4 regions of the Micromonospora echinofusca genome follow, and region 3 is predicted to be linked to each of the others. Evidence: riboswitches for the same ligand, from Rfam matches in the RefSeq annotation. Region 3 holds a riboswitch; each other region holds the start of a gene.

Region 1 (7,143 bases), 2.4 Mb from region 3:
GACGCCCAGGGTCAGCGCCTCGCCCCCGGTCGGGGTGAAGTCGGCGAACGCCCGCCAGACGCCCGGCCCGGCGAGCGGCGAGTCGACCCGCCAGGTGCCGTCCGGCGCCATCTCGGGGTGCACGTGCCGAAAGCCGGAGAGGTCGCGGCGGGCCACGATCAGGTGCATGCGCTTGTCGTGCGCCACGTCGTACGCGGTCACCGCCCGGCCGTCCGGACCGGTGACCTGGAAGGCGAACTGCCCGGCCGGGGCGTCCACCGGACGCAGGGTGTACCCGCGGTCGGAGACCAGCAGCCCGCCGGGCAGGTGGGCCGCCGCGCCGTTGTCGCCCGCGTGTCCGGCTCCGCCGTCGTCGCCGTGCCCCCCGCCGGCGTCGTGCGGGGCCTCGGCGGGCGGCGACACGGGGTCGGCCACCCGACCGACCCCGTACGTCGCGCCGAACACCACCGCGAGGCCGAGGGCGAAACCGCTCAGCTTCGTCGCCGTGTTCATGGTGTGCCTCGTCTTCCCCGTGCCCGCTCTCAGGCGCCGACGAGGTCGTAACCGGCCTCGTCGACGGCGGAGCGCACGGTGTCGGTGTCCAACGGGCCCTCGCTGGTGACGGTGACCCGACCGGCGGCGACGTCGACCTGGACGTCGCTGACGCCCTGGATCGCGCCGACCTCGTTGCTGACCGCGGTGGCGCAGTGCCCGCAGGTCATGCCCTGCACCTGGTACGTGGTGGTGATCATGGAACTCTCTCCTCTCGACGCCCCCAGCCTATACCCCCCAGGGGTAATACGGAGGCATTCGACTGCCCGTGCGGCGTACCGGTACCCGGTGGGGGTATCTCGGACACGGAGGACCGTACCATACCCCCGAGGGGTACGTTATCCTCGACCTCATGACCACACCGACGCCCACCCCGACCAGGGGCTACACCGCCACCAAGGACCAGCTGCTCGCGCGGCTGCGCCGCGTCGAGGGGCAGGTCCGTGGCATCGAGAAGATGGTCGACGACGACCGCTACTGCATCGACGTGCTCACCCAGATCTCCGCGATCCAGGCCGCCCTGGACAAGGTCGCGCTCGGTCTGCTCGACGGCCACGCGCGGCACTGCATGCACGAGGGCGCGGCCGAGGGCCGGGCCGACGAGATGGCCACCGAGATGATGGCCGCCGTCGGCCGCCTGATGAAGCGCGGCTGACCGCCGGCAGGTCCTTCATCCGTCGGCACACCGGGTCCACCCGACGGGCTCCTCCCGGCGAGGTCCGGCTGCGGCGCCCCGGCGCCCCCGGCCGGGGACGGTCGCGGCGTCCCGGCGCCCCCGGGTCGGGGACGCCGGGACGTGCGGGTCAGAACCGGCCGAGGATCTTGCGCATCGTGTCGATCTCCGCCTGCTGGGTGCTGGCGATCTGCTGGGCCAGGGCCTTGGCCTCCGCGTTCACGCCCCGGGCCAGCTCGTCGCGGGCCATGGTGATGGCGCCCTCGTGGTGGGCGATCATCATGGTCAGGAACTGCCGGTCGAACTCCCGGCCGGTGGCGGCCGCCAGCTTCGTCATGTCGGCGTCGGACATCATGCCGGGCATGCCGTGGTCCATGTGGGGCATCCCGCCCGGCGACGGCACCGGCCGACCCCAGGCCGCCAACCAACCGCTCATCGTGGCGATCTCGGGCGCCTGGGCGGCCTTGATCTCCGCGGCGAGCCGCTTGACCTCCGGGTCCGCCGCCCGCGTCGGCGCCAGGTCGGCCATCTCCACCGCCTGCCGGTGGTGCGGAATCATCATCTGGGCGAACATCGCGTCGGCGTCGCCGAACGCGGCCGCACCGGTGGCGGTGGCCGCCGGCCCGCCGGTGCCGGGGGTGCCGTGCCCCGCGCCCGGCGACGAGTGGTCGTCGCCGCCGCAGGCGGCGAGGGCGAGGGCGGTGGTGACCGCGACGCCGGCCAGGACGGCACGGCGCGCGAGGGTACGAGTGGTCATGGTGGACCCTTTCGGAGTCGGAACGTACGCGGCACGACGAGGACGCGGAACGGCGTGCAGCCGCACCCGCGTCGAACGCGTCCTACCTGCGCAGCACCGAGACCGTGGCGAGCCGCAGACCGACCGGCCGGGGCGGCGGGGCCCGGGGCGGCGGGAAGGCGCCGGCCGAACCGCCCCGGGTCGGGCCGACGGCGCGTACGCGGACCGACAACAGCGCCGCCAGCAGCAGCGCGGCCGCGAACGCGCCCAACACGGCCAGGCACACGCCCCACCCGGACGGCCCTCCCCCCGTGCCCCCGCCGGCAGGCAGCAGTTCCTCGGAGGCGCAGCCCCCGGGACAGCCCACCACGGCCTGGAGGGCCGCCCCCACGGCGTGCGGAGCGGCGACGTCCTGCGAAGGCGGCAAGAGCGCGGCGTGCGGGACGGGCGCGAGCGCGGCGTGCGGGACGGGCGCGAGCGCGGCGTGCGGGACGGGCGCGAGCGCGGCGTGCGGGACGGGCGCGAGCGCGGCGTGCGGGACGGGCGCGAGCGCGGCGTGCGGGACGGGCGCGAGCGCGGCGTGCGGGACGGGCGCGAGCGCGGCGTGCGGGACGGGCGCGAGCGCGGCGTGCGGGACGGGCGCGAGCGCGGCGTGCGGGGCGGAGGCGACGCGCGCGCGGGCGGCGTGCGGCACGGGCGCGACAGGCACGACCGCGGCGTGCGGGACGGGCACGACGGTGGCGTTCCGGGCGGGCGCGACGGCAATGTGCGGCGACGGGTCCGCGGGATGACCGGTCTGGTGCGACTCGTGGCCGATCGTGTGCATCGCGGCCAGCCCGAGCAGCGTGCCGACGAGCAGCAGGAGCCGCGCGCCCCGCGCCGCCGTCACCGTCTTCCGCACATCCGTCACGCTAGCGCGTCGGCCCGTTCCGCACGGGTACCACCCGCGGCGACCCCCGCACGTGAGCGCGGCCGGGCGTGCGTAGGTCACGCACGTGGGCGGGCCGGACCTGCGCGGCGAAGGTCCGCGTCGCGACACCACCCGCACGACCTGCGCCCCGATGCCGGGGTGGCTACCATTCGGCCGGTGGCCCTCCGGACTCCGCACCGCCCGCCCCGCGCCCCCCGCCGGGCGACGGCGCCGGTCACCCGTCGCCGGGCGGGAGCCGACGACCACGGCACGTGACCACACCGCCAGGTGGGGGACGGTTCCCGCCCCGCCTCCGTGGCGACGTTGAACCGACCGGCCCGCCGGCCCGTACCCCGCCCTGGATCCGTTGGGAGAAACTCGTTGGGCGCCGACCACACCCGTCCCGTTCCGTCCGCCCCGCCGAGGGTGCGGCGGATCCTCGTCGCGACGGTGGTGCCCCTCTTCGTCGCCACGCTGATCGCCGCCCTGGTGCTGTGGCCGTGGGACGCGCCCGACCCGGCGGCCGGCACCGAGCCACCCCGCCACCACGGCACCGTGACCCGGGTGGTGACGGAGCCGTGCCCGCCGGCCCCGGAGGTGCCGGAGGGAAGCCCCGACGCCCCGCGGGGCCCCTGCGGCACCGTCACCGTACGGGTCGAGGACGGCCCCGACGCCGGCCAGCAGGTCCAGACGCCGGTCCCGGCCGGCCCCGGTGCGCCGACCGTCGCCGTGGACGACGAGATCATCCTGGTCGAGCTCATCGACCCCGCCGATCCCACCGCCAGCTCCTACAACATCGCGGAGCACCAGCGCGGCAAGCCGCTGGTCTGGCTGGTGGCGCTCTTCGCGGCCGCGATCGTCGCCTTCGGGCGGTGGCGAGGGCTGGCCGCGCTGGCCGGCCTGGCGGCGAGCTTCGCCATCCTGCTGACCTTCGTGCTGCCGGGCATCAGCGCCGGGAGCCCCCCGCTCCTGGTCGCGGTCGTCGGCGCCGCCCTGATCATGTTCGTGGTGCTCTACCTGACCCACGGCGTGACCGCGCAGACCTCGGTCGCCGTACTCGGCACGTTGGGCAGCCTGGTGCTGACCGGCGTCCTCGGCACCATCGCCACCGCCGCGACCCACCTGACCGGCTTCGGCTCCGAGGACGCCACCACGCTGTCGATGTACCAGGCCGACGTCGACCTGCACGGGCTGCTGCTGGCCGGGATCATCATCGGCTCCCTCGGGGTGCTCGACGACGTCACGGTCACCCAGGCCGCCACCGTCACCGAGCTGGCGCACGCCAACCCGGGCCTGTCCCGCAGGCAGCTCTACCGGGCGGCGACCCGGGTCGGGCGGGCGCACATCGCCTCGACGGTGAACACGATCGTGCTGGCGTACGCCGGCGCCTCGCTGCCGGTGCTGCTCCTGCTCACCGCCGACTCGCGGGCGGTGACCCAGCTTCTCACCAGCGAGTTCCTCGCCCAGGAGATCGTCCGCAGCGCGGTCGCCACCCTCGGGCTGATCGCCGCCGTGCCGCTGACCACCGGTCTGGCGGCCCTGGTGACCACGGCGGGCCGGCGGGCCGGGGAGCCCACCGACCGCGCGGCCCCCGCGCCGACGCCTCGGCCGGCGGCCGACCGGGCCGAGGCGCTGGAGGCGCTCAGCGGGCCGCGCGGAGACGTGCCGTCCGCCGCTCCCGCCGGATGGCCCGACCACAACAGGAGAACGGACACCGCATGGTGACACTCCTCTGCGTGACGATTCGGGGTTCCCGCCCTGATAAACGCGTCACTGGTCACCGTCAGCCATTACGAAATAACGCATTTAGTCGGCTTAGGGACGTAGATCCCCGGGAGTGCTCTCAGGTAACCTCGCTGCCGGTCACCGCCGAAGGCGCGCAGCGGCGCCTGCGGTGCCGCCGCCCAATCGCCGCCAGGCGAGCCGGGGACCCAGGCACGTGGGGTGAATCCGCGACAGCGGTAGGGGCCACTTCCGCCCCGAACCCGTCAGCTAACCCGGTCGGCGGTCGACGGAAGGGAAAACTGTGACGGCACCCCTACGCCGCTGGCTGACGCCCGTGGTGGCCGTACTCGCCGCCCTGGCGGTCTTCGCCGGGCCTCTCCCGGCGGTGGCCGCGCCCACCCCACCCAAGCCCTCCGGCCACGGCGACGACGAGCCCAAGCTGCTCGACGACCTGATCGAGGCCCGCAACCGGTCCTACGTGCAGGCCAAGGCGAAGCTGGAGAAGTCGAAGAAGCGCCAGCTCGAACTGGCCCTGGAGGTCAACCGGGCACAGGCCGAACTGAACGCGCTGGCCCCGCAGGTCAGTCAGATCGCCGCCCAGTCCTACCGGACGGGACGGATCGGCGCGGTGTCGATGCTGCTGGACACCGCCAGCCCCGACTCGTTCGTCAAGCGCGCCGCCGCCCTCGACGAGCTGAACCTGGTCAACTCCAAGAAGCTCGCCGAGGTGAACGCGGTCAAGAACCGCGCCGAGCAGGCCAAGCTGGCGCTCGACGCCGAGGTCCGCGAGCAGCAGAAGCTGACGAACGAGATGGCGCGCGGCAAGCGGGAGGCGGAGAAGGCGCTCGCACTGGTCGGCGGCAGGGGGCTGACCAGTGGCAAGGTGGTCGCCACCTCGCCGGTGGCGAAAATCGCGCCGGGACGTACGGCCGACGGCGACTGGAAGCCCCTGGGCTGCACCGAGGACGATCCCACCACCTCCGGCTGCATCACCGCGCGCACGCTGCACATGTACAAGGAGGTCAAGCGGGTCGGCTTCAACCGGTTCGTCGGCTGTTACCGCTCCGGCGGGCCGTACGAGCATCCGAAGGGCCGGGCCTGCGACTGGTCGTTGCAGAGGAGCGGCTTCTCCCCCTGGCACAACGACGACACCTACATGTACGGCAACAACCTGACCGCGTTCCTGGTCCGCAACGCCGACCGGCTCGGCATCTACTACGTGATCTGGAACCGGCAGATCTGGTTCCCGGCGACCGGCTGGAAGTCCTACAGCGGCCCGTCGAACCACACCGACCACGTGCACGTGTCACTGCTCTAGCCGCCCGCCCACGGGCCGGCGAAGCCGGGACCGACACAGGGCCGCCCCCACCGGACGCGGGAGCGGCCCTGTGTCGTCGTGCGGCCCGACGACGACCGGTCGGGACGGCTCGGCGGGAGGATCAGGCGGCGCTGGCGGCCGGCTCCGGCGCGTCGACCGTACGGGCGGGCACGGCGGCCACCGTCCGCACCTCACCGGCGGTCAGCCGGTACGACATGCCGACCACGCCGCAGCGGCCGGCGGCCACCTCCGTGGCGAGGACGGCGGAACGGTCGAGCATCGCCTCGACGGTGTGCGCGATGTGGATGTCGACGATCCCGTCGATGTCCTCCACGCCCTCGGCGGCGGCCCGCCGCAGGCTGGGCACCACGGCGTCCACCACGGCGCAGAGGTGCCCGACCGGCGGGGCACCGGTGGCGTCCGCCGTACGCGCCGCCTGGACGGCCCCGCAGGAGTCGTGCCCGAGCACCACCACCAGGGGCGTGCCCAGGACGGTCACGGCGTACTCGACGCTGCCCAGCACCTCGGGGCCGATGGTGTGCCCGGCGGTGCGGACCACGAAGAGGTCACCCAGGCCACGATCGAAGATGATCTCGGCAGCGAGGCGGGAGTCGGAGCAGCCGACGATCACCGCGAAGGGGTGCTGCCCGTCGGCGACCGCGGTACGGTGCCCGGCGTCCTGGTTGGGGTGGCGCGGCGCGCCGGTCACGAACCGCCGGTTGCCGGCGTGCAGCTCGGCGAGCGCCTGCTCGGGACTCGCGGGGACGGCCGGCGCGGTGCTGGCGTCGGCCGGGGCGGTGCCCATGGTCGACACCGGCAGCGTCCGCTCCGGGCCCGGTTGAGTGCCTGGCGATCCGGGACGACTCATCCCAACACCTCGCTCCTGACGTGAACGGCCTGGTCACCCGGGCCGACGCTGGACGCGGGCTGCCACCACGGTCACACGCACCGCAAGGTACGTCAAGGTATGCGTGATATCCATTTCATATGTTTGTCGGCGCCTGGTACGCCGGCCGCCGGCCGCCCGCCGACCTGCGGTTCACGCGCAAGCGCGTCAGCCAGCGCGCGAGGGCGCACGGCAGGCGCGAGGAAAGGGCCATACGATGGCGGGCATGGCGACGACTGGGGAGAACGGGAGCACCCGCAACTGGACGTTCCTCACCAACCACGGGCACGTGCTGCTCGCCATCGCGCGCAACCCCACCGCCCGGCTCCGCGACGTCGCCGACGAGGTGGGTGTCACCGAACGG
Region 2 (7,143 bases), 3.2 Mb from region 3:
GATCCAGTTCCGTTCGTGCGTCTCCTCCGGCGAGTAGACGTCGAAGGGGCCCTTCTTCGCCCGCATCAGGATCCGCTGGTGCATCCGTCCCTGCCTCTCGTGGCCTCCGGGTCCCGGAATACTAGCCACCGGTCGGTGCGGATCCGGAGGCTGTCGCCGCCCGTCACGGTTCGGGACGCAACGGTTACCGAGGGGCGGGGGGAACGCGCGCCACCCGGTGGGACGGAACGGACACTCACGGACGGGACGGAAAAGAGTCTCAGGGGCGCCGGGTAGGGTGCCCGGCGGGGCGGCGCCGACCGTGGGCCGCCGACGGGCCCCCCGCGCAGGTGCCCACGACAGGCCGAGGAGGAGACGTACGTGCTGGTGACCCTGCGGATCGTCGGGATGCCGGCATGACGGGGACCGCGACCGACGCGCCGGCCGCCCGACCCGCGTCCCCGGCCAGCCGCCTGCCGTCGCTGACCGGGCTGCGCTGGGTCGCCGCCCTGCTCGTCTTCGGTTTCCACGTCGCGACGATGGGCATCATCGCCGAGCCCGGCCACAAGGCCGTCGTGGACTGGGCCTTCGCCCTCGGCCTCTCCGGCGTGCAGTTCTTCTTCATCCTCAGCGGCTTCGTGCTGGTCTGGTCGGCCCGGCCCAGCGACACCCGCCGGGCGTTCTGGCGCCGCCGGGTGGCCAAGATCTGGCCGAGCCACGTGGTCCTGTGGGTGGCGGCCCTGGCGGTCGCGGCCTGGTTCGCCGACCCCGTGGACCGGGTCGTCGCGGTGGAGAACCTCTTCCTCCTCCAGGCCTGGGACCCGCGGCCGGGCCACTTCTACAGCATCAACACGGTCAGCTGGTCGCTGTCCTGCGAGTTCTTCTTCTACCTCTGCCTGCCGTTGGCCCTGCCGTTCATCCGCCGGGCCCGGCCGTGGGCGCTGTGGGCCGTCGTGGTCGCGGTCCCGCTGCTGATCCTGGCGCTCTGGCCGGCCCAGTCCCTGGTGCCGGAGGAGAGCCGGTGGTGGTTCACCCAGGTCTTCCCGCCGGTGCGGTCGCTGGAGTTCTGGATGGGCGTGGCCGCCGCCGAGCTGATGCGGCGCGGCCGGTGGCGGGGCCCGAGCCTGCCGGTGGCCAGCCTGGTGTTCGTGGCGACCTGGGTGCTCGCCGCGCAGTGGGTCCGCGCCGAACTGTGGGCGGCGCTGCTCTCGGTGGCGTACATCCTGGTCATCGCGGCGGCGGCGGACGCCGACGTACGCGGGCGGCGCTCGCCGTGGCGGTCCCGCCCGATGGTCTGGCTCGGCGAGGTCTCCTTCGCCTTCTACCTGGTGCACGTCCTGGTGATGATCAGCGTCCTGCGGTTCACCGGCGACTGGGGTGTCGGGTTCCCCGGCTGGTGGGGGCTGGCGGTGGTGCTCGGCTTCCTGCTGGTCAACCTGGCCCTGGCCGCCCTGCTGCACCGCTTCGTCGAGACGCCGATGATGCGGCTGCTCACCCCGCGCAGGACGGCCCGCCCGACACCGCGCGGCGGGGACGACGGCGGGACGGACCCCGGCGCCTCCGGGCCACCACCGGGGAAGCGGGGCGACGCCGTGCCGCGTCCCCGGCCCGCCGACCACCCGGCGGCGTACGTCGACTCGCGCTGACCGCCCCGGGCTCGGGCCGCTCCGACCGGGGCGGCCAGCGCCCGGCGGAATCCCACCGGTCGAGAAAGCCCGACCGTTTCCGTGACGCCGGTCACCGCGACGCCGAACCGGTCATAGGGCGTGGCCGGGTCGTTTCCCGCCGGGGTTTCGGGGTCGATGCCCGCCACTCGTCCCGTTGTCACCCTCGGGCGCCGGCCGAAACGGTCGTCCCATTGAGTCACGTCAGTGGCGGGCTGCCCGCAAAAATTGCGTCCCGATCAGGGTTTAAGCAGGTGGGGCGGGGTTGGCAGGGCGCGGACCGGCCAGTAATGTCGGCGCGTCCGGTGCGGTACCCGATCGCCCAGAGGCGACGCCGCACCGACCCGCCCAATCGTGAACGACGAGCCGGGGACCCAGTGCTTCGTGGGGTGAATCCGTGGGCCGCAGGCCTGTGGTAGGGCGTTCTTCCCGCCCGAATCCGTCAGCTAACCCGGTCGGCGGCGTCGGAAGGAGTTCCATCCTCGTGCAGCACCCACCCACCCCTCGGTTGTTCCGCCGTCTCCACGGCGCCGCGGTGCCCGCGCTCGCCCCTTCGCAGGTAGCGAGCTGACCGACCGGTCACCGTTCGTCGCCCGGCATCCCGGGCGCATCCCCTGAGTGGCCCACGACCCGCACGGACGCCCGTCCGCGCGGTCGGTCCGCCCTGCCCGCGGCGCGGACCGCCGGCCGCTCACCCCGAGCCCGTGGAGGAAACCGTGAAGCACCACCTCAGGCGACAGCTACGTCGCCTCACGTCCGATCGTCCGTACCAGTTTGCCGCCGCGTCCGTCGCGGCGCTCGTGCTGGCGTCGGGCACGGGCGCGCTGCTGGCCGGAGCCGACGAGGCCCCCGCCGCCGCGCAGGCCCCGGTCGCCGCGAGCGAGCCCCGCGAGGACACCGCGGCCTCGCGCGGCCAGGCCCGGATCGCGACGGCCCCGTCCAGCGCGGCCCCGGCCACCGCCAGCGCCGCCCCCTCGGCCAGCGCCACCAGCACCGCCCCGGACCCGGACCTGACCCGCAAGCCGGAGCCGCCGAAGCCACCGGCCGCGAAGAGCCTGGACTACGACTACCAGGCCCAGACCACGTTCTACAACTGCGGTCCGGCGGCCGTCCGGCACGCCCTCAGCGCCGCCGGCATCGCACGCAGCCAGGACGCTCTCGGTGCCCAGCTGGGCACCGACCAGATGGGCACCGACTCGGCCCAGGACACCACCCGCGTGCTGAACGCGACGGTGAAGGGCGAGCCGTACCGGACCCGGATGATCCCCGGCGGCGCCGCCACCCCGGCGCAGATGGACCGGCTCCAGGCCGACGTCGTCGCGGCCATCGGCGACGGGCGGGGCGTCGTGGTGAACGTCGCCGGCAGCGCCACGGACACCGACGGCGGCTGGCACTCGTTCCCCGGCGGCCACTACGTGGCCGTGGTCGGCTACCAGGACGAGGGACGGCTCGTGAAGATCGCCGACTCGGCGAACCCGGCGACCGCGTCGTACTGGATGAGCACCATCGCCCTGGCGAACTGGGCCGCCACCCGCGGCTACTCCGCCTGAGCGACCCCGACGGGCGTCGGCCCCCCATCCCGGGGGCCGGCGCCCGTTGTCGTGCCCGGGTCACGGCCCTCGCCCGGCGCCCCGGTGGGTGACAGACTGCGCGGCATGGTCGATGAATCGGGTGACCGCGACGGCCGGCGGGTGCTCCTGCTGCTGCACGGCATGGGCGCGACCGGCGACGTGTGGCTGCCCTGCGCGCCGCTGCTGGAGCGCCGCTGGGCGGGACGCTGGCTGGCGCCGGACCTCGCCGGTCACGGCTGGTCGCCGCCGCTGCCGGAGTACTCGTTCGCGGGCCTGGCCGCGCGGATCGCCGCCGGGCTGACGGCAGGCGACCGGCTCGTCGTGCTGGGGCACTCCCTCGGCGGGGTGGTCGGGCTGGCGCTCGCCGCCCGTGGCGCCGGGGTGCCGGTCGAGGCCGTGGTCGGCCTCGGCATCAAGGCGGTCTGGTCGCCGGCCGAGCTGGCGAAGGCGGGTGAGCTGGCGGCCCGTCCGGTGACCTGGTTCGCGAGCCGGGACGAGGCGGCCCGCCGCTACCTGCGGGTGGCCGGCCTTACCGGGCTCTTCGCACCGGACCATCACGTCGTGGAGGCCGGGCTGCGGCAGGTCGACGGTCGCTGGCGGCTGGCGATGGACCCCGCCGCGTTCGACGTGGGCGAGCCGGAGCTGCCGGCCCTGCTGGCGGCGACCGACGTGCCGGTGCTGCTGGCCCGTGGCGAGCACGACCCGATGGTCACCGACGCCCAGCTCAAGGAGCTGGGCGTGCCGGTCGCCACCCTGCCCGGCCTCGGGCACAACGCCCACGTCGAGGCCCCCGGGACGGTCCTGGACCTCGTCGAGCCCTACCGCTGACCCGTCCCCGCCGGCCGGGCGTGTCAGGTGGCGGGGGAGAGCGTCGCCTCGTCCGGATCGACCGGCAGGCCGGGCCCGCCGGCGGTACGCGGGGCCGGCGGGATCCAGCCCTCGTCGAGCTGGCGCCGCGCGGCCGTCAGGAACGCCTCGGCGTACGTCTCGGCGGGGAAGTCGCCCAGGTAGCGGCTCCGGGTGACCCAGCGGGCCGACGCCAGCGGATCGGTGTCCAGCAGCGCGGTCAGCACCTCGTCCGCGTTCGACATGTCGCGCCGCAGCACGTAGCCCGACCCGGCGAGCGGGAACTGCTCGCAGAACCGGTCGCCGGAGCCCACCATGTCGGTCACCGCGTACGGCTTGCCCGAGTAGAGGTAGTCGGAGATCACCCCGGACACGTCGGAGATCAGCGCGTCCGAGCGGTTCACGCACTCGGTCAGGGTCAGCTCCCGGCTGGCGGCGGCGCCGAAGACGTGCTGCCGGCCGCTGCGCGCCCGGTCGGCGGCCAGCAGTTCGGTGAGCCGGCCCAGCTGCCGGGCGGACGCCGGGTTCTGCGAGGTGTACGGGTGGGCGCGCAGGATCACCGTCGCGCCCCGGTCGAGCAGCCGGCGCAGCAGGGTCTCGGCCACCGGCAGGGAGCAGTAGTTCGCGTCCGCGTTGTGCCCGGTCCAGGTCGGCGTGTAGAGCACGGTCGGGTTGGCCCGGCCGTGCGCCGGCTCGGGGCGTACCTCGATCGACTCGACCTGCGGGCGGCCGACGACGACGAACTTCTCCGCCGGGATGTCCACCCCGGCGCGGGCGTACCGGTCGATGGCGGCCTGGCCGGCGACGAAGATCCGGTCGAAGATCGCCGAGACGGGGTTGGCGCTGGGCGCCTTGTCGCTGTCGCCGTGGTGCAGCTGGACGTGGGTCAGCTGGGTGAAGCGGATGCAGTGGCTGTTCTTCGCGCCGTGGTTGACGTAGAAGGCCACCCGCAGGCTGGGCACCAGCGCCTCGTCCATCGCCCTGGTGGTGGGGCAGTAGACCACGGGAGCGCTGGTGGCCGCCGCGATCAACGGCAGGAACTCCGGCTCGCGCACCATCACCAGGAACGGCCGGCCGATCCGCTCCAGGTACGGCAGCCACATGGTGACCTGGTACTCCGAGCCCGGCGGCGCGGAGAAGTGCAGCAGGAACTCGGGCTGGTGCCGGCGCAGCGCGCGGGACACCGCCGAACCGCCGGCCCCCGGGCGGAACCGGCGCCGGGCCAGGTCCAGCCCGACCGCCCCGGCGCCGGTGGCCACCAGCAGCACGGCCGCCAGCGCGACGCCGGCCGGCAGGTTCGCGACGGCCGCCAGCGCCAGCAGGGCCAGCAGCCCCGCCAGGGCGTCGCCGAGGCGGGCGGCGACCAGCGGCGTCCAGGAGCGCACCGGCAGGTTCGCGGCGCGCACCTCCAGGCCGCCCGCGTCCCGCAGCGGATTGACCAGCAGCACCAGCCCCAGCAGGACCAGCGCGGTCGCGGCCAGCGCGGGATCGAAGCCGGCGTCGAGGCGGCGGGCGTAGCCGACCAGGATCGCCGCCGCGACCAGCGCGGTCTCCGCCGCGTTGTCGGCGCCCGGGCGCACCCGCCGCTCCCAGGCGGCCGCCGCGAGGGCGCCCACGGCCAGCCCCAGCCCCCAGCCGGTCGCGCCGGTCAGCGCGACCACGAGGAACGCCAGCACCGCCAGGCCGGTGGCCAGCGCGCGGGCGAGCAGCTTCCGAACCAGGTCACCACGCATGTCGGCTCCGTTTCCCGCCGTGGCCCGAAATCCGCCGTCAGCCGGCGTCGGCGAGGCTCGCGTCCCGCTCGGCCCGCGCGGGCCCCGGCTGGGCCGGCACCTCGCCGGGCGCGCGGCGCACGTCGATGACCTGCCCGGTCAGGTCGGAGATCAGCACGTCCAGCGACGACTGGGCGACGGTCTCGGCGGCGAGCAGGGTGTGCTCCGGCTCCTCGCCGAACGCCTTGGTGCGCATCGGGGTCGCGGTCCGCTCGGGGTTGATGCAGTTGACCCGTACGCCGAACTCCGCCCACTCGTCCGACAGCGCCTGGGTGAGGTTGACCAGGGCCGCCTTGGTGGAGGAGTAGAGCGCGTAGCGGGCCCGGCCCCGGGTGTAGGAGCTGGAGGTGTAGAGCAGCAGCTGGCCCTTGGTCTGCTGGAGGTAGGGCAGCGACTGGCGGGCGACGATGACGGGCCCCACGAAGTTGACCTGGAGCACCCGGTCCATGGTGTCCTGGTCCATCTCGGCGAGGGCGCCCTTCTCCAGGATGCCGGCCGTGACCACCACGTGGTCGATCCGGCCGGTGGCCTCGAAGGCGGTCTTCAGCGCCGCCTCGACGTCCTCGGCGCGCTCGACGTGGGTGCCGGTGCTGGAGCGGCTGAACGGGAAGACCTGCGCGCCGTAGCGGCGGGCCAGCTCGGCGAGGTCGTGGCCGATGCCGTAGCTGCCGCCGAAGACGACGATGGTCCGGCCGGTCAGCTCCTCGGTGTAGCTGCGCTCGTCGGTCACCCGGGGCGCCTGCGCGGCGGCGAGCTGGAACAGCTTGTCCGCCAGGTGCACGTCGACGGGGTGGGTGACCTTGATGTTCTCGTCGGAGCCGTCGATGACCTTGATCGGCGTGCCGGGCAGGTAGCGCAGCACCACCCCGCAGTCGTCGGTGGCGGCGAAGTGCGGGTCGCCCTCGGCGAGCCGGTAGGCCTCGCGGATGGTGCCCGAGCGGAACGCCTGCGGCGTCTGGCCCCGGCGCAGCGAGGAGCGCACCGGGATGTCGGTGATGCAGTCGTCCTCGTCGACCTGGACGATCGTGTCGGCCGACGGGATCGCCACGTCGACCGCCGAGTACGTCCAGAGCGCGTTCACGCACTCCCGGACGATCCGGCCGCTGACCAGGGGCCGCACCGCGTCGTGGAAGAGGATGTTGCAGTCGCCCTCGCCGACGGCGTCGAGCGCGATCCGGGTGGTGGCGTTGCGGGTGTCGCCGCCCTCGATCACCTTGGTGACCTTGCGGAAGCCGGCCTTGTCGACGATCTGCTGGGCGTCGGCGAGGTGGCCCGTGGCCATCAGCACGACGATCTCGTCGATCTCGGGCG
Region 3 (7,143 bases):
CCGACGCACCGGAGGTGGCGGCGGTCAAGGGCTCGCTGCGGATGCGGCGGGTGCTGGAGCGGGCGGTCCGGGACGCGGTGCCGGACGGCCCGACCGAGCTGCGCCTGCTCTACCGGGGCGCGCTGCTCCGGCTGGAGCGCCGCGAGTTGGACGGCATCCGGGACCGGGCGATGCCTCGCGGCGCACGGCGCAACGAGGTGCGCCGGGCCGGCTTCGACGGGGTCTTCGCGGCGCTCTGGGCGCAGGCCCGCCGGTTGGGCGTCGGCCGGCTGCCCGAGCAGCGCGCGTTCGAGGACGAGATCGCCGAGCGGCCGGAGTTCCGGGAGTTCCTCAAGGCGTGGTGGCCCCGGCTGCACCCCCGGCACGTGCTGGGCTGGCTGGCCCGCCCCGACCGGATGCACCGTTACGCCGCCGGCATCCTCTCCCGCGCCGAGATCCGGCTGCTGACCGACGCGTACCGCAGCCTCGACGCCGCCGGGCTGACGATCGCCGACGTCGCGCTGCTCGACGAGCTGGACGCCCTGCTCGGCAAGCCGATGAAGCCCGCCCGCGCGAAGCGGGACCCGTTCCAGCTGGCCGGCGGGGTCCGCGAGCTGAGCACCTTCGCCGACCGGCAGCGCGCCGCCCGCGAGGCGGCCCGGGAACGCCCGGAGGACTACCGGGAGTACGCGCACGTGGTGGTCGACGAGTCGCAGGACGTCTCGCCGATGCAGTGGCGCATGATCGGCCGGCGCGGCCGGTTGGCCTCCTGGACGGTGGTGGGCGACCCGGCCCAGACGGCGTGGACGGGCGAGGCGGAGGAGTTGACCCGGGCCCGGGACCAGGCGTTGGGCCGGCGCAAGCGGCACCACTTCACCCTCACCACCAACTACCGCAACTCGGCGGAGATCTTCGCGGTGGCGGCGGCCGAGATCCGCCGGCTGCATCCGGACCTCCCGCTGCCCCGGGCGGTGCGGTCCACCGGCGTCGACCCGGTCGCGCTGGTGGTGCCGCAGGTGGAGCTGGAGGCCGCCGTCGCGGCGGCGACCACGGCGCTGCTCGCCGAGGTCGAGGGCACGGTCGGCGTGATCACGCCCGTGCCCCGCCGCGACGAGGTCGCCGGCTGGCTGGCCGGCCTGGCCGCGCCGCGGCTTCAGGTGGTGACCAGCCTGGAGGCCAAGGGCATGGAGTACGACGGGGTCGTCCTCGTCGCCCCGAGCGAGATCCGGGCCGACCCGGGGTCGGGCGTGCGGACGCTCTACGTGGCGCTGTCCCGGGCCACCCAGCGGCTGACCACCGTCGACCCCACTGGCTGAGAACCCGTTACTTGCACACATAGCGATGTGAGCATAAATTGAACGCGAATCCGGACCCCCAGAGGGAGGATGGGCGCGTGGGCGCAGGTCATGACCACCACCACGGGTCGGTGGCGAACGCCGCACACCGCCACCGGGGCCGGCTCTGGGCGGCGTTCGGTCTGCTCGCCGGCCTGATGGTGGTGGAGGCGGTGGCCGCCTTCCGGACGGGCTCGCTGGCCCTGCTCAGCGACGCCGGGCACATGTTCACCGACGTGCTCGGCATCGGCATGGCGCTCGCCGCGATCTCGGCGACCCGGCGGGCGGGCGGCGACCCGCAGCGCACGTTCGGCCTCTACCGGCTGGAGGTGCTCGCCGCCCTGGCCAATGCCGTGCTGCTCTCCGGCGTCGCGGTCTACGTCGTGATCGAGGCGGTACGCCGCTTCGGCGACCCGCCGGAGGTGCTGGCCGGCCCGATGCTGGTGGTCGCCGTGTTCGGCCTGCTCGCCAACATCGGCGCCTTCGCCCTGCTGCGTTCGGGGGCGAAGGAGAGCATCAACGTCCACGGCGCGTACCTGGAGGTCCTCGGCGACCTGCTGGGGTCACTCGGCGTGATCGCGGCGGCACTGCTGATCGCCACCACCGGCTGGTGGTGGGCCGACCCGCTGGTTGCCGTCGCGATCGGGCTGTTCATCCTGCCGCGCACCTGGCGACTCGGGCGGGCGGCGCTGCGCATCCTGGTGCAGGCCGCGCCGGAGCACCTCCAGGTAACGGCCGTGCACGACCGGCTGGCCGCCGTGCCGGGCGTCGCCGAGGTGCACGACCTGCACGTCTGGACGCTGACCTCCGGGATGGAGGTGGCCTCGGCGCACCTGACCATGACACCCGACGCGGAGGTCGGCGCGGTGCTGGGCGCCGCCCGGGCCGCGCTGCACGACGACTTCCAGATCGAGCACGCCACGTTGCAGATCGAGCCGGGAGCGTCGCCAGGGGCTTGCGGGGCGGTTGAGTGGTAATGAGGACAACCTTAAATCTGGGAGAGTATTGTCGCGTTATGCCGGATTTGACTGTTAGTGGACATGCACCGTGCGTCACCTGCACTGCAGCAGTCACACCGGCACCGGTAGGCTCTGCTTCGGCCTCCGCCAGGCGGCACCCACCGGTGCCGGCGGTGGCCGCCGCCTAATCGCCCGGCGGGGCGAACCGGGGAACCATGTTCGTGGGGTGCATCCGCGTCAGCGGTAGGGATCTTCCGTCCCGAACCCGTCAGCTAACCCGGTCGGCGGCTGACGGAAGGACACGTGTATGCCAGTGATGGCACCTGTACGACGACGTGCCGCCCGGACGGCGGCCCTGATCACCACGATGCTCGCCCTCGGCGCCGCGGTGGCCCCGGTCACCGCCGCCCCGGCGGCGGCCGCCACCCGCGCCGGCCTGCTCGCCGCCACCCCCGGCCAGGACGAGGAGGGCGGCACGCCCGCCCTGCGGGCCCAACTCGAGGCCGCCAGCAAGGGCTACCTCGACGCCAAGCGCGCCCTCGACACGTCGGCCAAACGGCAGCAGCAGCTCGCCGCCCAGCTCAAGACCACCGAGGTCGAGCTGACGGCGCGCAGCGCCAAGGTCGGCGAGATCGCGGGGGCCGCCTACCGCACCGGCCGGCTCAGTGTGGCGTCCGCCCTGCTCAACAGCGGTTCGCCGGACGGCTTCATGGACCGCGCCGCCGCCCTCGACGCGGTGGCCGCCAAGGAGGACCGCGCCCTGCGCGAGCTCCAGCAGACCCGGGACGAGGCCGCCCGCACGAAGCTCGCTCTGGACGGCGAGATCCGGGAGCAGCGCAAGCAGGTCACCGTGATGGCCAAGCGCAAGGAGCAGGCCGAACGGGCGCTGACGGTCGCCAACCAGAAGCAGCAACAGCGACAGTCCGCGGGCGGAGGCGGCTCGCCGGGCGGCACCTCCAGCAAGACGGCGAAGGCGGCGCCGCGCAACTCCGACGGCTCCTGGCCGCGCGAGTCGTGCAGCGTCAACGACCCCACCCCCGCCAACGGCTGCATCACGCCGCGTACGCTGCACGCGCTCAACCAGGCCAAGGCGGCGGGCTTCACCCGCTACGTCTCCTGCTACCGCCCCGGCGGCTCCGGCGAGCACCCCAAGGGCCGGGCGTGCGACTTCGCGGCCCAGAAGGGCGGCTTCGGCGGCGACGCCACCGGCGGTGACCGGACGTACGGCAACAACCTGGCGGCGTTCTACGTGCGCAACGCCGACCGGCTCGCCGTGCTCTACGTGATCTGGTACCGGCAGATCTGGCTGCCGAGCAGCGGGTGGAAGTCGTACAGCGGTGCCAACGGCGATCCGTCCAGCGACCACACCAACCACGTGCACCTGTCGGTCTACTGACGCCCACGCCTCGGTGCCCCGCCCGTCGCGGGTCACCGGGGCGTGTCGGCGGGTGGCGGCTGCGGCGCGGCACCGTCGAGGACCACGGCGAGGCGCGCGGCCAGTCCGAGGTGGGCGGCGCGCGCCTGGCGGAACGCGTAGCCGAAGAGCGGCGCGGGTGCGGCGAGGGTAATCTCCACGTCGACGCGGACCACGCCGTCGGGCTCCGGCCGCAGCCGGGTGTGGTTGCGCACCGTGGTGGCGGGCCACTGCCGGGCCACGGTGACGATCTCGTCGGGCTCGTCGACCAGGACGTCGGCCCGGTAGGTGATCGGCAGCCGTACCGGCCCGGCGGCCAGCCGGTCGGTGATGTCGTAGCTGGCCCGGGCACCGGGACGGGGCGGCACCCGCCGGACCCGGACGATCAGCGGGTGCAGGCCCTTCTGCCTCCTCGGATCGACGAGCAACGCCGCGGCCCGCGCCACGGAGCAGCGCGCCTGGACGGTGTAGCTGAAGGAACTCCGCCTGAGCACGCCGTCTCCCCACCGCCGATGGTCGCCCGATGGTCGCGCATGCCGGGCGCCCTGGCAACGCCGCGCCGATCCCGCCCGGAGTCCGGACGTCCTGCCGGCGACCCCACTACCGTCAGCTTATGGATGGTCACGGGACGCATTGGCCAGGGGTGGGCGCATGAACGGGTACGACGGATGAGCGGGCACGTGATGGTCTTCGCGCCCACACCTCGGCTGACGGTGACCGTCGACCAGCCCAGCGACGCCCCGGAGCTGCACCTGCACCCCGGCGGGCAGGGCGTCTGGCAGGCCCGGATGGTGATGTCGCTCGGCGTCGACGTGGTGCTCTGCACCGCCCTCGGGGGCGAGATCGGTCAGGTGCTGGAGCCCCTGCTCGTCAGCGAGGGGGTCAACCTGAAGGTCGTGGTGCGCGACTCCGGCAGCGGCGGGTACGTGCACGACCGCCGTGAGGGCTCCCGGCAGGAGATCGTGGACGTGCCCGGCCAGCCGCTCAGCCGGCACGAGTTGGACGAGCTCTACAACCTGGCGCTCGGCGAGGGGCTGCGCGCCACGGTCAGCGTGCTGAGCGGGCCGAACGAGCCGTCGCTGGTCCCGGCCGACCTCTACCGACGGTTCGCCGCCGACCTGGGGGCCAATGGCAGCCGGGTGGTGGTCGATCTCTGCGGCGAGCACCTCGACGCCGTGCTGGACAGCGGCGTCTTCTTCCTCAAGATCAGCCATGAGGAGCTGATCGCCGACGGCCGCGTCGACGGCGAGGAGGAGGAGCAGCTCACCCGGGCCCTGTACGACCTGCACGCCGGCGGCGCCGAGAACGTGGTGGTGAGCCGGGCCGACAAGCCCGCCCTCGCCCTGGTCGACGGCGAGGTCTTCGAGGTGGAGATGCCCCGCCTGGAGGCAGCCGACCCGCGCGGGGCGGGCGACTCGATGACCGCCGGGGTGGCGGCCGTGGTGGCGCGTGGCGGCGACGTGCGCACCGCCATCCGTACCGGGGCGGCGGCCGGCGCGCTGAACGTGACCCGGCACGGCCTGGGCACCGGCCGGCTCGACTCGATCACCGGCCTGGTCGACCGGGTACGCCTCGTACCGGCCGGCAACCGGCCGCAGGAGCGGACCAGCCCCGACGAGCTGGCCGACCGGGCGGCCGGGCGATGACGCTGCGGGTGCTGGTCACCAACGACGACGGGATCGCCGCGCCCGGCATCCAGGCGCTGGCGCGGGCGGCGGCGGAACGGGGCCTGGACGTGGTCGTCGCCGCGCCGCTGGAGGAGGCGAGCGGCACCAGCGCCGCGATGACCGCGGTGGAGCGGGACGGGCACGTGGTGGTCCACGAGCATCCGCTGCCGGAGCTGCCGGGGGTGCCGGCGTACGCGGTGGGCGGCTCCCCCGGCTTCATCGCGCTGATCGCGGTGCACGGCGCGTTCGGGCCCCCGCCGACGGTGGTGCTCTCCGGCATCAACCGGGGCGCGAACGCGGGCCGCGCGGTGCTGCACTCGGGCACGGTGGGGGCCGCCTTCACCGCCGCCGCGAACGGCTGCCGGGCGATGGCCGTCTCACTCGACGTGCTCTCGGCCGGGGAGGCCACGGCCGCCAGCGGGGGCGCCGCGGTGGCCGCCGCCGCCCGGGTACGCGACGCCGAGCGGCACTGGCCGACGGCCGCCCGGGTCGCCCTGGACCTGCTGCCCCGGCTCACGGCCGGGCCCGTGGAGAGCGTGCTCAACGTGAACGCGCCGGACCTGCCGCACAACCGGCTGCGCGGGGTACGCCGGGGCACCCTGGCCAGCTTCGGTCAGGTGCAGATGACGGTGGCGGAGGCCGGGCACGGCTTCGTCCGCACGTCGCTGGAGGAGCCCGGGCAGGCCGTGCAGCCCGGCACCGACCTGGCCCTGCTGGCCGACGGGTACGCCTCGGTGACGGCGATCCGCGCGGTCACCGAGGTGGCGGACGTCGACCTGTCGGGCCTCGGCGACGGCTGAGCGCCGCACACCCCCGCCGCGCGGCCGGGGTGGTGCCGGCGGCGGTCAGGCGCCGGGAAGGACCTCGGGCGTGGGCGCGCCGGCGTAGTAGGGCTCGGGGGCGCCGAAGAGGCCGAGCAGGCCGGTCACCCAGAGCTGCCGGTGCACGAACCGGCTCGGCTCGGTGACGACGAGCTTGACGCCGCTCACCTCGGCGGTCTGGAAGCCGGCGACCATCGCGCTGATGCCCACCGAGTCGATGAAGGTGACGAGCCGCATGTTCAGCTCGATCCGGCCGGGACGCCCCTTGGTCAGGACCTCGGCGATCGCCTCACGCACCTCGTACGCGGTGTCGACGTCGATCTCCCCCCGCGGGGCGATCTCGATGACACCACCGGGCAGGACCGACTTCACGATCGACAGGCTCACGCGAGCACCTCCACTCGCCCGTCCGACGGGCGCCTCATCAGTACGCGGGCCGCGACCGAGAGTATTCCTCTGACGGCCTCGGTCGCCACCCCTCGGGATGAGCAATTCGCGGACGAGGACACGGCAAGTCGCCCTTATCCGCACTATTGACGTTTTGTCCACCAGACGATCAGCTTCCGCTGACGCGTCGCGCCCCCAGGGTAGCCGGCTGTGTCCGGCAACGCCCAGCAGCCGTACCCCGGGCGTGGCCTGTCCCGCTTCGGCCCCCGGCCTTGCCCGTTCTGCCTAGCATCGGCTCGGAGACACGACTGCGACCGGGAGGACGATCGATGCTCAGGAGACTTGCCGCACTCGCCGGCGTCAGCGCGCTACTGGCCCTCGTACTGGCCTGCGGCTTCGGCGGCGGAGGCGGCGATGACGACGACGATGACGACGACTTCGCCAGGGGGGTGACGGCGGCGGTCGTGCTGCGCTGACGCCGGGCCCCGCGCACCACCCCGCCGGGCGGCACGGGCCGCGGCACCCGCCACAGCGGGTTTGCCGGGCCGCCCGACGGGGCACAGGCGGAACGAGCGAACCGTC
Region 4 (7,143 bases), 1.8 Mb from region 3:
GGTCGGCGCCGGCATGCTGGCCGCGCCCGCCCACGCCGAGCCCTCGGTCGACGAGATCGAGGCCGCGATCGACCAGAAGTGGGAGCAGCTCGAGCCCACCATCGAGCAGTACAACAAGGTGCGGGCGCAGCTGAAGGTCAACCGCAAGAAGTCGGAGGACCTCCAGAAGAAGATCCAGCCGTTGGCGCTGGAGAGTGAGCTGGCGATGGACCGGGTCGGCGCCCTCGCCTCCCGCTACTACATCTCCGGCCCGTCGCAGGAGATCGGCGCGCTGCTCGTCAGCGCCAAGCCCCACACGCTGACCGAGCAGCTGACGCTGCTGGACCGCCTCGCCGCGCAGGAGCGTAAGCAGCTCGAGGGCGTGACCAAGGTCCGTCAGAAGTTCGACGCGGAGAAGCAGAAGCTCGACACGCTGATCGTCTCGCAGACGAAGCAGCAGAACGACCTGGCTGCCAAGAAGAAGCAGATCGACTCCGACATCAAGAAGCTCGAGGCGTCGCTGCCGGTCACGACCGTCAAGACGGAGAAGTGCCCGACCATCAACGGCGTGGTCAGCGACGCGGCCCGCACCGCGATCCGTACCGCCTGCGCGCAGGTCGGCGATCCGTACGTCTGGGGTGCCACCGGCCCGAACTCGTTCGACTGCTCCGGTCTCACCCAGTACGCCTACAAGGCGGCGGGGATCCACCTGACGCACTTCACGGGTGCACAGTGGAACGAGGGCAAGGCCATCCCGCGTTCCGAGGCGCGTCCGGGTGACCTGGTCTTCTTCTTCAGCGACCTGCACCACGTCGGCCTCTACCTCGGCAACGACAAGATGGTGCACGCGCCCCGGGCCGGCAAGCCGGTCAACGTCTCCAGCATCAACACCATGCCGGTCGCCGGGTTCCGCAGGCCCGGCTGATCCCGCGTACGCGACGGAAGAGCCCCCGGTCGGATCGACCGGGGGCTCTTCTCGTGCGGGTGGATCAGCTCTCGTGCGGGTGGATCAGCGGGGCGCGCCCAGCGGGGAGGGCACCAGGTTCACGTCGTCCAGGTTGACGTACATGATCCGGTGACCGAACTGGATCTGCACGTACCGGTTGTCGCCGCGGACGACCGTCCGGTCACCCGGGGCGGAGCCGTCGAAGGTGACGGCCCGGTAGTACTCGCCGGGGAGCAGGTTGCCGACGGCGTACCGCTCACCGGCCGAGAGGGTGTACTGCAGCGGCGAGATCGCCTGGTACGGCACGCCCTCCGGGTACGCGGCCTGCTCCGGGTAGGCGCGGCCGTACACCGGGATGGTGGCCTTGCCGGCCTTCGGGGTCACCACGAGCCCGACGGACCACTTCGCCGTCGGCTTGGCGGCGGGGTTGTGGAACCACCCCTTCTGGCCGAGGTACCAGATCGCGGTCCAGTCGCCCTGCACCTCGGCCAGCGCGTACGTCTGTCCGGCCGAGACCCGGGCGCCGTGGTCGGAGACGTACGTGGTGTTCGGGGTGCCGTCGGGTCGCAGCGCGATGTCGTTGAGCAGCGGCGCGTCGTGGCTCGGCGCGTTGTGCAGGAACAGCGCCGAGGAGCCGCGCAGCGGGCAGGGGGCGGCCGCCGGGGGCGGGTTCGGCACGCCCGGGGGCTGCCGGTTGCAGCCGGTGAAGGGCGGCTGGTTGGTGGCGAAGTCCGGGTTGATGGTGACCAGCCCGGTGCGGTGCGTGCCGGTCGACTTGAACGGCGCCTTGAGCAGGTCGAAGTAGTGCGACCAGTTCCAGTACGGGCCTGGGTCCCAGTGCATGCCGCGCACGTTCGCGGCGACGGTGCCGGGGACGTTGTCGTGCCCGATGATGTGGTTGCGGTCCAGCGGGATGTTGTACGCTCGCGCCAGGTGGCGGACCAGCTTGGCGGAGGTGCGGTACATCGCCTCGGTGTACCAGGTGCCGTGCCCCGCGAAGCCCTCGTGCTCGAGGCCGATGGACTTCGAGTTCACGTACCAGTTGCCGGCGTGCCAGCCGACGTCCTTGGTCTTGATGTGCTGGGCGATGTGGCCGTCCACCGAGCGCAGGGTGTAGTGCCAGCCCACCCGCTTCGGGTCCTTGACCAGGTTGACGCTGGGACCGAAGTAGCCCTCGGTGTCGTGGATGACGATGTACTCGATCTTCTGCTGGGCGGGCCGGTTCCCCAGGTCGTGGTTGCCGTAGTCGCCGAGCGTGGGGCCGTACTGCTGGTAGGGGGCCGGGATCCACTCGCAGGAGATGTCGCTCGGGCACTCCAGGCCGTCGGGCCGGGTGAGCTTGCGCAGGCGCAGCCGGTCCAGCCAGGAGCGCTCCGGCTGGACCGCGCTGCCGGCGAGCGTGACCCGCTGCCCGTCGTCGGTCAGCCGGCTGTCGCCCGTGGCGATGGTGGCGTACACCTCGTCGGCGAAGGCCGCCGCGGCGTCGGCGCTGTCCGCGCCGGAGTACCGGGCCACCGCGCCGTACCAGGCCGCAGGGTCGGTGCCGGCGCCGACCGGGGCGCCGATCTCCTTCTGGTACGCGGCCAGCAGCGCCGCGCCTCCCCGGATGTTCGTCGTGACGTCCGTGCGCAGCGCCTCCTCGCTGGCGCCGGTCAGGTCCGCGGCGGCGTCGACCGTACGGAGTGCCGACTCGGCGGGCGGGGCGGCGGCCGGCGGCTCGTGGGCCTCGGCCAGGGAACGGCGGGAGTCGTCCCCGCGCGGGTCCTCGGTGCCCTCGTCGTGGTGGGTGCCGCCGGAGGCGGCGACGTGCTCGGCGTCGGTGAGGTGCATCGGTCCGTACCCGCCGCTGGTGCTCGGCGTGCCGGCGTTGGTGTCCCAGCGGGACTGCAGGTAGGAGACCCCGAGCAGGACGCTCTCCGGCACGCCGTACTCGGCCGCCGCGGCGGCGTACTGCTGCTGCCGGTCGTTGGTCGGCGCCGCGGCGGCGGATCCGGCGGCGGTGAGCGGCGTCGCCGCAAGGGCGGCGGCCACGGCGGCGGCCAGCAGGACGCGTCTGCTCCTCGATGTCGCTGACAGGTGCATCAGACCCCCAGTTCGGGCGGGCAAAGGTGGGGCCACCTTCGCCCCGTCCGCCGCCTCTGGTCAATACCTTTCTGCCAGACACTTCAGAAGGAAGAAAATCTTCGCCCCCCGGGTTGCGGAATCGCCCGACCGTGGTGAGTACGGAGTGTCACCGCCGCGAGGGTTGCGGATCGATAACGGTCGTCTCTACTCTGGTCATTCGTCGGCCGGTGACAATCCGTCCAACCAGGGCGGTGACGGTCCGACACCGCCGAGTCGCTCACGAGCGAGCCGGGGACCCAGGTACCCCGGGGTGAATCCGCAGTCCCTGCGGTAGGGCGCCCCTTCCCGCCCGAACCCGTCAGCTAACCCGGTAGGCGGTACGGAAGAAGGAGTACGGAACCCGGTGGCACACCATGCCCCGCGGCCACCGTCGGTCCGGTCGGCCCTCGCCGATCCGACGACGGCTGCGCCGCGCCCACGCTGGTACCGCTGCACCACCGCCCTCGCCGCCCTGGCCGCGTTCGCCGTCGTCCTGACCGGCGGCGCCACGGCGGCCCACGCCGAACCGACGGTCGCCGAGATCGAGCGGCAGATCGACGAGGACTGGAACAAGCTCGAACCCGTCATCGAACGGCACAACGCCACCCGGCAGGACCTGGCCGCCAGGCGCAGGCAGGCCGACGCGCTCGCCGCGCAGATCGGGCCGCTGGAGCGCCAGGTCGACCAGGCGATGGAGAAGGTGGGCGCACTGGCCGCCCGCGCCTACAAGGGCGAGAACGTCTCCGTCGTCAACGCCCTGCTGGGCAGCCGCTCGCCCGGCGAGATGGTCGGGCAGCTCGAACTGCTCGACCGGTTCGCCCAGCATCAGCAGCAGGACGTACGGCAGGTCGCCGAGCTGCGCGACCGGCTGGCCGCGAAGAAGGCGCCGCTGGACGAGATGGTCGCCCAGCTCAGCCGCACCGAGGCCCAGCTCGCGGCGAAGAAGAAGCAGATCAACGCCGAGATCGACCGGTTGCAGAAGCTGCGGCTGCGCGTCTACGGCAACGGCGGCGGCGGGCCGCTGCGTCCCGCCCCCTGCCCGACCGGCTATCCCGGCGGTCCGGCCGGCACCGCCGTCAAGTTCGCCTGTGCCCAGATCGGCAAGCCCTACGTCTGGGGCGCCGAGGGGCCGAACTCGTACGACTGCTCCGGCCTGATGCTCGCCGCCTGGGCGAAGGCCGGGGTCTCGCTGCCGCACAACGCCGCCCAGCAGCGCCGGGCCACCGCGTCCGTCAGCCGGGGCGAACTGCGCCCGGGTGACCTGGTCTTCTACTACAGCGACCTGCACCACGTCGGCATGTACGTCGGCGGGGGCTGGGTGGTGCACGCCTCCCGCGCCGGGGTGCCCGTCAGGATGAAGAAGGTCGACGACGGCCCGATCCACAGCTACGGCCGGCCCGGCTGACGTGCCCGGAGGATCCCTGCCCGGCGGGGGCCCTCCGCCCGGCCGAGGGTCGGGTCAGCGCGTCGGCCAGGTGCGCCAGTGCTGCCAGGAGCGGCTCGGGGTCGGGCCGCGCTGCCCCTGGTAGCGGGAGCCGTAGACGGCCGAGCCGTACGGGTGCTCAGCCGGCGACGAGAGCCGGAAGATGCAGAGCTGGCCGATCTTCATGCCCGGCCAGAGGGTGATGGGCAGGTTCGCCACGTTGGACAGCTCCAGGGTCACGTGACCGGAGAAGCCCGGGTCGATGAAGCCCGCCGTGGAGTGGGTGAGCAGGCCCAGCCGGCCCAGGCTCGACTTGCCCTCCAGGCGGCCGGCGAGCTGGTCGCCGAGCGAGATCACCTCCAGCGTCGAGGCGAGCACGAACTCGCCCGGATGCAGCACGTACGGCTCGCCCTCGGGCACCTCGACCATCGACGTGAGGTCGTCCTGCTGCTGCGCGGGGTCGATGTGGGTGTAGAGGTGGTTGTTGAAGACCCGGAAGAGCTTGTCCAGGCGTACGTCGATGCTGGACGGTTGCACCAGCGCGGGCTCGAACGGCTCCAGCGCGAGCGTCCCCGCCTCGATCTCGGAGGCCAGGTCGCGGTCGGAGAGCAGCATCCGCACACCTTAGCGAGCGACACGCGTGACCTGCGTGTCGGAGTGCATCTTCGTACGTTTGTTCGATAGAATGCCGGCATGGCTTCCTGGTCCGAATTCGCCGCCGACGAGCCCCGCCTCGCCGACGGGATCCGCCTCCTCATGCAGCAGTACGGGCCGGGCTTCGGCTACCTGGCCACCGTCCGCGCCGACGGCGGTCCCCGGGTGCACCCGGTCTCTCCCGTGATCACCGACGAGGGGCTCTTCTGCTTCGTCGTCGACTCGCCCAAGCGGCGCGACCTCGAACGCGACGGCCGCTACGCGCTGCACTCCTTTCCGCCCGAGGAGAGCGACGACGAGGCCTACGTCGCCGGCCACGCCCGGCCGGTGACCGATCCGGCCCGGGTCGCCCGGCTGGCCCGCAGCCACCGGGCCGCGCCGCAGGTCGACTGGCGGGTCTTCGAGTTCACCGTCGACGTGGCGATGCTGGCCCGCCGCGAGTCCGGCGTGGCAGGCGGTGCCGCGGAGTCGCACGGCCGGCCCGCCGTCCAGGTGTGGCTCGATCCCGGCGCGGCCGCCTCGGGCACCGCCGTGCTGCCCGATACGCGGTCGGGGAGCGCCGGCGGCCACGCCGCCCGCCCGGCCGCCTGAGACGCGGCGTGGCGCCCCGGGCCATCCCCCGCCCGGGGCGCCACGCCGCCACACCGTGACCACCGTCCCGCTCCCGCGCGCCGACCCGGCCGCGCAGACGCCGGTGCCGGCCCCGTCGAGCGAGGCCGGCACCGGTGCGGAGGTACGGCGGAACTACGCCGCGCGGTACGCGTTCCAGGCGGTCAGCATGCGGCTGGCCTGCCCGGCGGTGAACTGGTACATGCAGGAGTCGTACGTGTAGTCCATGAAGTTGGTGATCGGGTCGGTGCCCGGGGCGGTGCAGGTGTCCCGCCCGGTCGGGCACTGGTAGGCCGGGGATGCCTCGGCCGCCGTGTCGCTGACGCTGTCGCCCGAGCCGGAGCAGCCGCCCTGGAAGGTGTGGTAGAGGTTCAGCCAGTGGCCGACCTCGTGGGTGCCCGTGTCGCCCTGGTTGTAGTTGGTGGCGGTGCCGCCCGGCAGCGACTCGCTCAGCACGACGACGCCGTCCATGCTGTTGAGCTTCCGGGTCGGGAAGGTCGCCCAGCCGAGCAGGCTGTCGCTCAGCTCGCCCAGGTAGATGTTCAGGGTGTTCTTGCCGCCGGTGCGCAGCGAGTTCTTCATCGACCGCTCCGCCGACGAGCCCTGCACGATCGGGTACCAGGACGGGTTCGTCACCCGGTTGATCGTCTGGAGCTGGAAGCTGAACGCGGTGGACGCGCCGCCGGTCGCCCCGCTGAACGACTGGTTCAGCACGCTGATCTGTGAGTTGATCATCGAGTCGGGGATGTTGCCGCCGGTCCGGGTGCTGTTCTCCTGGATCACGTGCACCACCACGGGGATGGTGACGGTGGCCGCCATCGTGGTGGCGCCGGCACCGGCGCGGAACCGGGCCCGCTCGCGCAGCGCGGCGGCGAGGTCGGCCTCGCGCTCGCGGGTCTCCGCGAGGGTCAGCTCGTTCGGCTCGTGCTTGGCCCCGCCGCCCGGCTTCATGCGGGCGTCCGAGTGGACGTCGGCCGGCTCGACGCAGACCTCGCCCGGGGCGGCGGAGAAGGCCGAAGCGGCCGGCACGACGCCGACGGCGGCGGTGCTGAGCAGCAACGCGAGGGTCGTCGACGCGACGCCGGCCGTACGCCGGGTCAGCAGGTTGGGACGGAGTCCCATGGGCCCACCTCTTTCTGGCGGCGCGACAGGGGGTATGCCACGCCGTGGCTGAGAACGTTGGGCAGACGTTACAACTGATCGATGGATTTGAGAACGGCCATATGTTGCCGCGCTGAAACTTTTTCCTGGCCGGGGGTGCGGCTGACGGCTGCCGGTGGGCGGGGGCGGCCCGGCGAGGTCGCCGTGAGGCCGTGGCGAGATCTTGGCGGGTTCACGCCCCTGTGGGGGCCGTTCGCTGCCAAGGTCGGGACACCGGGGAGCGACGGAGGGGTGCCTGGGTGCACCGGCGTGACGACTCAGGTACAGT

Evidence for each region. Region 3 has a riboswitch for cyclic di-AMP ahead of GA0070610_RS05445 (coiled-coil domain-containing protein). Riboswitches for the same ligand answer to the same signal wherever they lie in the genome.
Region 1: linked by a shared signal. The riboswitch ahead of GA0070610_RS24825 (coiled-coil domain-containing protein) and the one ahead of GA0070610_RS05445 (coiled-coil domain-containing protein) in region 3 are both predicted to bind cyclic di-AMP.
Region 2: linked by a shared signal. The riboswitch ahead of GA0070610_RS18405 (C39 family peptidase) and the one ahead of GA0070610_RS05445 (coiled-coil domain-containing protein) in region 3 are both predicted to bind cyclic di-AMP.
Region 4: linked by a shared signal. The riboswitch ahead of GA0070610_RS27495 (C40 family peptidase) and the one ahead of GA0070610_RS05445 (coiled-coil domain-containing protein) in region 3 are both predicted to bind cyclic di-AMP.

Annotation. Positions count from the first base shown of each region.
Region 1 covers NZ_LT607733.1:5,789,182-5,796,324, forward strand. The annotation lists gene GA0070610_RS24795 (hypothetical protein) at 1-492, opposite strand, end outside; gene GA0070610_RS24800 (heavy-metal-associated domain-containing protein) at 522-731, opposite strand; gene GA0070610_RS24805 (metal-sensitive transcriptional regulator) at 884-1,186, shown strand; gene GA0070610_RS24810 (DUF305 domain-containing protein) at 1,335-1,961, opposite strand; gene GA0070610_RS24815 (hypothetical protein) at 2,044-2,841, opposite strand; gene GA0070610_RS24820 (YibE/F family protein) at 3,232-4,575, shown strand; cyclic di-AMP (ydaO/yuaA leader) riboswitch at 4,742-4,873, shown strand; gene GA0070610_RS24825 (coiled-coil domain-containing protein) at 4,877-5,893, shown strand; gene GA0070610_RS24830 (carbonic anhydrase) at 6,015-6,761, opposite strand; gene GA0070610_RS24835 (helix-turn-helix transcriptional regulator) at 6,997-7,143, shown strand, end outside.
Region 2 covers NZ_LT607733.1:4,354,085-4,361,227, reverse strand. The annotation lists gene GA0070610_RS18415 (polysaccharide pyruvyl transferase family protein) at 1-84, opposite strand, end outside; gene GA0070610_RS18410 (acyltransferase family protein) at 396-1,625, shown strand; cyclic di-AMP (ydaO/yuaA leader) riboswitch at 1,979-2,119, shown strand; gene GA0070610_RS18405 (C39 family peptidase) at 2,348-3,193, shown strand; gene GA0070610_RS18400 (alpha/beta fold hydrolase) at 3,299-4,042, shown strand; gene GA0070610_RS18395 (CDP-glycerol glycerophosphotransferase family protein) at 4,066-5,793, opposite strand; gene GA0070610_RS18390 (bifunctional cytidylyltransferase/SDR family oxidoreductase) at 5,831-7,143, opposite strand, start outside.
Region 3 covers NZ_LT607733.1:1,184,811-1,191,953, reverse strand. The annotation lists gene GA0070610_RS05455 (HelD family protein) at 1-1,295, shown strand, start outside; gene GA0070610_RS05450 (cation diffusion facilitator family transporter) at 1,373-2,290, shown strand; cyclic di-AMP (ydaO/yuaA leader) riboswitch at 2,444-2,575, shown strand; gene GA0070610_RS05445 (coiled-coil domain-containing protein) at 2,589-3,668, shown strand; gene GA0070610_RS05440 (hypothetical protein) at 3,701-4,180, opposite strand; gene GA0070610_RS05435 (1-phosphofructokinase family hexose kinase) at 4,355-5,332, shown strand; gene surE (5'/3'-nucleotidase SurE) at 5,329-6,153, shown strand; gene GA0070610_RS05425 (STAS domain-containing protein) at 6,199-6,561, opposite strand; gene GA0070610_RS30330 (hypothetical protein) at 6,891-7,037, shown strand.
Region 4 covers NZ_LT607733.1:6,383,875-6,391,017, reverse strand. The annotation lists gene GA0070610_RS27505 (C40 family peptidase) at 1-904, shown strand, start outside; gene GA0070610_RS27500 (N-acetylmuramoyl-L-alanine amidase) at 989-3,007, opposite strand; cyclic di-AMP (ydaO/yuaA leader) riboswitch at 3,246-3,380, shown strand; gene GA0070610_RS27495 (C40 family peptidase) at 3,393-4,433, shown strand; gene dcd (dCTP deaminase) at 4,488-5,066, opposite strand; gene GA0070610_RS27485 (pyridoxamine 5'-phosphate oxidase family protein) at 5,145-5,696, shown strand; gene GA0070610_RS27480 (zinc metalloprotease) at 5,850-6,836, opposite strand.